2 regions of the Leifsonia sp. GW821-FHT13C09 genome follow, and region 1 is predicted to be linked to the other one. Evidence: riboswitches for the same ligand, from Rfam matches in the RefSeq annotation. Region 1 holds a riboswitch; the other holds the start of a gene.
What was found. Region 1 has a riboswitch for magnesium ahead of AC1ROW_RS09750 (ABC transporter permease). Riboswitches for the same ligand answer to the same signal wherever they lie in the genome.
Positions count from the first base shown of each region.

Region 2: it holds a riboswitch for magnesium, as region 1 does, so the genes downstream of both, AC1ROW_RS22055 (Nramp family divalent metal transporter) here and AC1ROW_RS09750 (ABC transporter permease) in region 1, are expected to answer to the same signal.

Region 1 covers NZ_JBXAPS010000002.1:347,869-351,241, forward strand. The annotation lists gene AC1ROW_RS09745 (ABC transporter ATP-binding protein) at 1-188, opposite strand, end outside; gene AC1ROW_RS09750 (ABC transporter permease) at 203-1,939, opposite strand; M-box (ykoK) riboswitch at 2,183-2,365, opposite strand; gene AC1ROW_RS09755 (helix-turn-helix domain-containing protein) at 2,490-3,092, shown strand; gene AC1ROW_RS09760 (MFS transporter) at 3,089-3,373, shown strand, end outside.
Region 2 covers NZ_JBXAPS010000026.1:338-3,710, reverse strand. The annotation lists gene AC1ROW_RS22060 (magnesium transporter MgtE N-terminal domain-containing protein) at 1-226, opposite strand, end outside; gene AC1ROW_RS22055 (Nramp family divalent metal transporter) at 292-1,923, opposite strand; M-box (ykoK) riboswitch at 2,172-2,341, opposite strand; gene AC1ROW_RS22050 (hypothetical protein) at 2,810-3,034, opposite strand; partial or broken gene AC1ROW_RS22045 (transposase) at 3,341-3,373, shown strand, end outside.

The sequences.
Region 1 (3,373 bases):
GCGATCAGCCCGGCGATGCAGCGCAGCAGCGTGCTCTTGCCGGAGCCGGAACGGCCGAGCAGCGCGACGATCTCGCCCTGGTGGATGGTGAGCGTGACGCCCGAGAGCACGGTCTTCTCACCGCCGTCGGTGGCGAACGACTTGGTGACGTCGCGGACATCGATGAGTGCGGTGTCGGTGGTGATCATGATGGGAGCCCTCCTCACAGGCTGAAGCGCTTCTCGGCGACCGCGTAGAGGCGGCGCCAGAACAGACGGTTGAGTCCGACGACGAAGACGGACATGACGATGACACCGACGAGCACGCGCGCCATGTCGCCGGTCTGGGTGGCCTCGGCGATGTACGCGCCGAGGCCACTCGCGGTGTAGGTGTGGTGGTTGTAGGTGACGACCTCGGCGACGATGGACGCGTTCCATGCACCGCCCGCCGCGGTGATCCCGCCGGTGACGTAGGCCGGGAAGATCGCAGGCAGGATCAGCCTCCGCCAGCGCTGTACCCGGCCGACGCCGAAGCTGTCCATCGCCTGCCGCAGGTCGGTGGGGATCGCGCTCGCGCCAGCGATGACGTTGAACAGGATGTACCACTGCGACCCGAGCGCCATCAGCAGGATGCCGCCGTAGTCGAGCGGGATGCTCGTCGCCACGAAGAACGCGATCGCGAACGGGAAGAGGAAGTTCGCCGGGAAGCTCGCCAGCAGCTGCACGATCGGCTGGGCCAGCCGGCTGATCCGCGGGTTCATGCCGATCCACACGCCGACCGGCACCCAGACGATGGTCGCGAACAGCAGGATGACGACGACGCGGGCCATCGTGACCGCGCCGAGCCCGAACGCCTGCACGAAAGCGCCGATCCCAAGCGAGCGCTCGATGAAGAGGTACGAGGCGACCGCGCCGACCACGATCGCGGCGACGACGACCACCGTCACGACCACGTCCAGCGCGCGCTTGCGCACCTCGGGCACCCGCAGCGGATGCTCGGCCAACCCGAACGGCCGGGTCGCCCTGTCGAGTCCCCGCCCGATCGGAGCGAAGCCGCGCTCCACGACGCGCGGCAGCCAGGACCGGCTGATCACGTCGAGGACGACGCTGCGCGGCCGGTCGGTGGGGGCGGTGTCCTCCTGGCGGAACCGCTCGGCCCAGGCGACCAGCGGACGCCAGAACAGGAAGTTCACGCCCAGCACCATGATCGCCATCGTGACGATGGCCCAGCCGACCCGGTCCAGTTGCCCGGCCTCCACCGCCGACGCCACGTAGGCCCCGACGCCGGGGAGCGCGAAGCTGTGGTTGTTGACCGTGATCGCCTCGGAGGCGGCCAGGAAGAACCAGGCTCCGCCGAAGCTCATCATGCCGTTCCAGACCAGCGGGATCATTCCGGACGGCACGTCGAGCTTCCAGAACCGCTGCCACTTCGTCAGCCGCATCAGCCGAGCCGCCTCATCGAGATCGCTCGGCTGGCTGGTCAGCGAGGCGTAGAAGGAGAAGGTCATGTTCCACACCTGCGAAGTGAAGATCGCGAACACCGCGGCCGACTCCAGCCCCAGCGTGGAGCCGGGGAACAGCGCGATGAACCCGGTCACGGTCACCGACAGGAAGCCGAGGATCGGGACCGACTGCAGGATGTCGAGCGCCGGCAGAATGATCTTCTCCGCGCGCGGCAGCCGGGCGGCGGCCGTCGCGACCATGAAGGTGAAGACCAGCGACGCGGCGAGCGCCGCGAACATCCGCAGCAGCGAGCGCAGCGCGTAGTACGGCAGCAGCGCCGGGTTCGTGTCGATGGACGACGGCACCTCGGTGAGCCGCACCGGGGCGGACGCGCCGGCGGCCGCCTGGATCACCAGGTAGAACAGCACGACGATGGCGACGGCGACCAGGACATCGATCCAGCGGAAGCGGACACGGCGGAGCGTGCCGGCGCCGGGGACAGTGCGGAGCAGGGGCATGACAAGACCTCCCTGGGCCGCGACCGGCGAGGGCCGGAGGCGGCAGAAGACGACAGGGGACGTGAAGGCGTCACCGTGCCGCGCGGAGGTCAGCGGAGGCCGGGCGTCGAACGCGCGGAAGCCGCCGGCGCCGGAGCGCAGCAGGGACGGGACGGACTATGGTCGTCGCTCACGGCGGGTCACCTCCTGGCGGTCGGGGGCAGGCGTGCGCCAGGTGTCACCCGCGGCCGTTCCTGGCCGGGGGCGAGACTCCCACGTAAGAGCTTCGGCACTGCGCAACGTATCCCGCAGATCCGCTCGGATCGCCGGAAGCCACTTGGGGTCACCCCTTAAGCCGGGGAGACCTGTCCTGATCTTGGGCGTCTCTCGACGTCGTGAGATCAGTGGCCTGTGTTCGCGCAGAAGCCTCACCTAACGAAGTTCTGCCAGAAGAACCGTAGCAGAGAACCCCGAGCGGCGGCTCGAACCCTTACGGAATCCATACGGGCCAGCGGCCCTCGGATCGCAGAAAGTCTTTTGCAGAATCTCTTCTGCGATTACACTGCACGGTATGACCGACGAGCCGAACCCGTTCCCCGAGCTCGATCCGGCCCAGGACGTGCTGCTCAGCCCCTCCGCCATGCGCGGGCTGGTCAACCCGCTGCGCCTGCGGCTGCTCGACCTCCTCCAGGCCGACGGGCCCTCCACCGCCACCGAGCTCGGCCGGCGAGTGGGCCAGTCGACCGGCGTCACGAGCTACCACCTCCGCGTGCTCGCCGAGCACGGCTTCATCGTGGAGGACGCCGAGCGCGGCAACGATCGCGACCGCTGGTGGCGCGCGGTGCACCGGTCGACCTCCTTCTCGTTCCGGGTGCCCGGCGACGCCGCCACCGAAGAGACCGTCGACCAGGCCGTCCAGTTCGTGCGGCTCAATGCCGAGGAGTCCCACCGGCGGGTGCTGGCCTGGGTGGACACGCTCTCCAGCCAGGTGGACGAGCTGCCGGAGCTGCCGTGGACCGTCAGCGACTGGCCGCTCACCCTGACCGTCGAGCAGGCGCGGGAGGTCACGGCAACGGTGCGCGAGCTGGTGACGCGGTTCCGGCGCGAGCCGGGGGCGGACGCCGGCGACGGGGTCCGGGTGCACGCGCAGTTCCAGCTGTTCCCGGAGCCATGAGCGGCGCCGCGCCCCGCCGCGCGCCCCTGCTCGGGCTGATCGGCGCCTACCTGGTCTCCGGCGCCGGCACGGCCCTGTCGGCCATCGCCATCCCGTGGCTCGTGCTCGTGGCGACCGGCAGCGCCGTCGCGACCGGCCTGGTCGGGTTCGCGGAGATGGCCCCCTACGTGCTGCTGCAGGCGACGGCCGGCCCGCTGGTCGACCGGGTGGGCCTGCGCCGCACCTTCCTGATCGGCAACCTCGTGGCGGCGACGGCGGTGTTCGCGGTGTTCCTGCTCGGC
Region 2 (3,373 bases), on a different contig from region 1:
CGAACGGGCGAAGATCCAGGCGTGCGCTGCTGAGTACCGCGCCGTCGTCGGTGAGATCGCTCACGTCCGCGGCCGGGATGAACACGGAGGTCGATCCCACCCTCGCGACCAGCCCGGCGACCGAGGGATACCCCTCGAGGCCCAGCCGCACCACGATGTCCGAGAGTGCGCCGATGACGTTACCCCGTCCGTCTCTCACCGGCTTGCGGACGAGTCCGGACAGCATGCGGTGCTCGATGGTTGTCGATCCGTTCACAGCACTCAACTCCCTTCAGTTCCGATGGGATCGGTTCAGTGGCCCAGCGCCAGCTGCACCACGCGCACGATCACGAGGATCATAGCCAGCAGCAGATAGCCGCGCAGGACGGTCAAACCCAAGCGCCTCCCCGTGGACAGGCGCGGAGGGTTCAGCAGCGTCAGCGGTGGCATCCGCCACGCCGCGCGCTCGGCCCGCGACACACGCTCGGCCCGGGCGGCCGGGTGACGCAAGCGCCACACGGCGAACCCGGCTCCGACGGCGACCGACACGGCTGCTCCGACCACCAGGATGGTGATGATCTGGCCGCCCGAGACGCTCGGGAAGATCACGCTGACCGTGAGCACCAGCGACAGGATCACCAGGACCGCGATCACGGCCGAGGTGAAGACATTCAGCCACCGACCGTTCACCCACGGGCCGAGGACCTCTTTGTCGTTGCACAGCAGAAGGAGGAACACTGTCGCCGACGGCAGCAACACACCTGCCAGCACCTGCACGCCGACGGTGATCAGACCGAGCGGGCTTCCTGGCAGAACCACGATCACCGCGGCGACTACCAGCAGGCCGGCGAAAGTGGCGTAGAAGCCCTTCGCGTCCCGGATCTTGCGGTGCAAGGAATGCTTCAGCCCGAGCGTGTCGCCCAGCGCGTATGAGGTCGACAGCCCCACCGCCGCCGCTCCGATGATCGACGCGTCGATCAGCGCGACCGCGAACAGCATCCCCGCGATCCGGCCCACGTACTTCCCGAGGCCTTCCGCGACACCGAGCGCATCGGTGAAGTTGCCGAACTCCGGACGGCCGGCGAATACCGCGGCGGGCACGGACATCAGGATGGCGCCCCCGATCACGACGATCACGATCCCGATCCACACGTCGATCTTCTCGTACGACATGAACCGGGGTGTGATCCTCTTGTCGATGATGTAGGACTGCTGGAAGAACAACTGCCACGGGGCCACGGTGGTTCCCACGATGCCGATGATCAGCAGCACGACCGTGGACAGGTCGGCGCCCGCAGGAATCCCCGGCACCAGGAACCCGTGGGCGACCTCCGCGAACGACGGGTGGGCCATGATCGCGAGCGGGATGAGGATCAGCGACCCGAAGATCAAGAACATGCACAGTCGCTCGAACCTGCGGAACGAGCCCGTACTGGCCGCGGCGATGATCACAGCCGCCGCGATGATCACGCCCGGGACCTGGGGCAGCCCGAGGTAGCTCAGACCCAAGCTGATACCGATGAACTCGGTCACGATCGTCAGCGCGTTCAAGATGAACAGGTCGATCACACTGAACGCGCCCCAGAACTTTCCAAACCGTTCCAGGATCAGCCGGGCGTGACCCACACCGGTGACCGCGCCGAGCCTGAGCACCATCTCCTGGTTCACGTACAGCACCGGAACCAGCAGCAGAAGCGTCCACAACAACGACGTCCCGTAATTCTGGCCAGCCTGAGTGTAGGTGCCGAACGCGCCGGCATCGTTATCGCCGACCATCACGATCAGCCCCGGCCCGACAATAGCGAGCAGCGTCTTCAGCTTCGCCGACAGCTTCACCCGGGCCGCGTCATCCCCGACCGGGATCGTGCCGAAGGCGCCCTGGATATCGCCGACGTGCGCGGAATCCAACGCGGCGTGCTGCGAAGGGGTCTGCATAGAGGTCATGAGTCGTCGCTTTCGTGCCCGGCACCCGGGCGTGAGCAATCACCCTTCCGCCGCGTGCGCGACGAAAAGAAGAAGAAGAAGAAGAAGAAAAGAAGGGGCGCCCTAGCCCGACAGGCTAGAGACGAGCACTCTCCAGACGGAGCGCGAAGCGGAGGCGGGCCTTGTTAAACGCCTGATTATGATGGTCGTCCATCCCGTACCTCCCAGCTCGCGCACCCGAGCACCTCCAGGGACAGCCGCCAAGCGGCCTCGCCTCTCCACGTAAGACCTTTGGCACTCCGCGACGTCACCCGAACTCTCGGGAGCCAATCGGGGCGACCCCTTAATCCGGGGAAGCCTGTCCTGACCCGTGGCGTCTCTCGACATTTGGGGTCGCTGGCATCTGTTCGCGAAGGAGCCTCAGCTAACGATCGGCACCAACAGGCTGATTGTAAATACGAGAACCCAACCCACAGCAGCGGATTAAGCCCTCTTTCGCCCTTGCAGAAACAACCTTACATGCGCGCCTCCGGCGACGCCAGCAAGCCACGCCGAACCTAACCTGGCGCTTGGCGGAAAGATAATCGATTCGCGGTCGAGACCAGCCGCGCAAGCTGCTTCAGCTGCAGCTATCGACTGCCAACCGAAGCTGTCCGATCTGCGCAGTCGAGCGCCATTCCCGCCAAGAATTCGCACCGTCGCTCACGACTTGGCCCGGGATCGGGCCCACCGCGGCGATCGTCGTCAGGCCGTCGTCGGTCACCATGTGCTGCACCCCATCGGCCGGGGGTAGGGCAGACTCAGATCGTCCACGGACGCAGGATGCCGCAAAGTCGGCGACCACGCGGACTCACAGTCTCCAGGCGTTCCTCCGGGCTGAGGTAGACCTCGAGCGGAAACTGGACAATCAGTTAGTGCTTGGCCGGCCGAAGGCTGGGATCGGCAGGTCGACAGGGCCGCTTGGATTCATCCGACGGGCCTTCTCGCGTTTGAGTCGCAGATGATCGAGGGTTACTTCGAGGCCCTCGATCTCGCCCTGCCAGCCTTCGGCTTCTGCGCGCTCCCGCCGGGCGATGAGGTCTGATTCGAGGTCGTCGAGTCGGGCGATCATTTGTGGCTCGACGTGAAGCATTGGGCAGCGTACGCAGGCGTGTTCGTGGGCGCATGGTGTTCCGTAGGGCCGGCCGCAGGCTCCGAGCTCGACCTTGCGTCTGTCGAAGTGCTCCTCGAACTCCTGCCATTCGGAAACTGTTGTATCGCGGTACTCGTCCTGAGGCCGCAGTCGCCGGCGTCGGGTTAGGTGGAGCTGGTAGTGGCGGACCACGTCCTCGTCGAATACGGCGACATAGCCGCGTGTCGTTTGGAGGCTTGCGTGACCGAGGAGTGAAGCGCCCTGAGTTTGTTGGAGGCTCCTGACCTTGGAAACGAGGATGGGGTTATGCCGAAGGAACTGGCGTCGGGGAAGCCGACG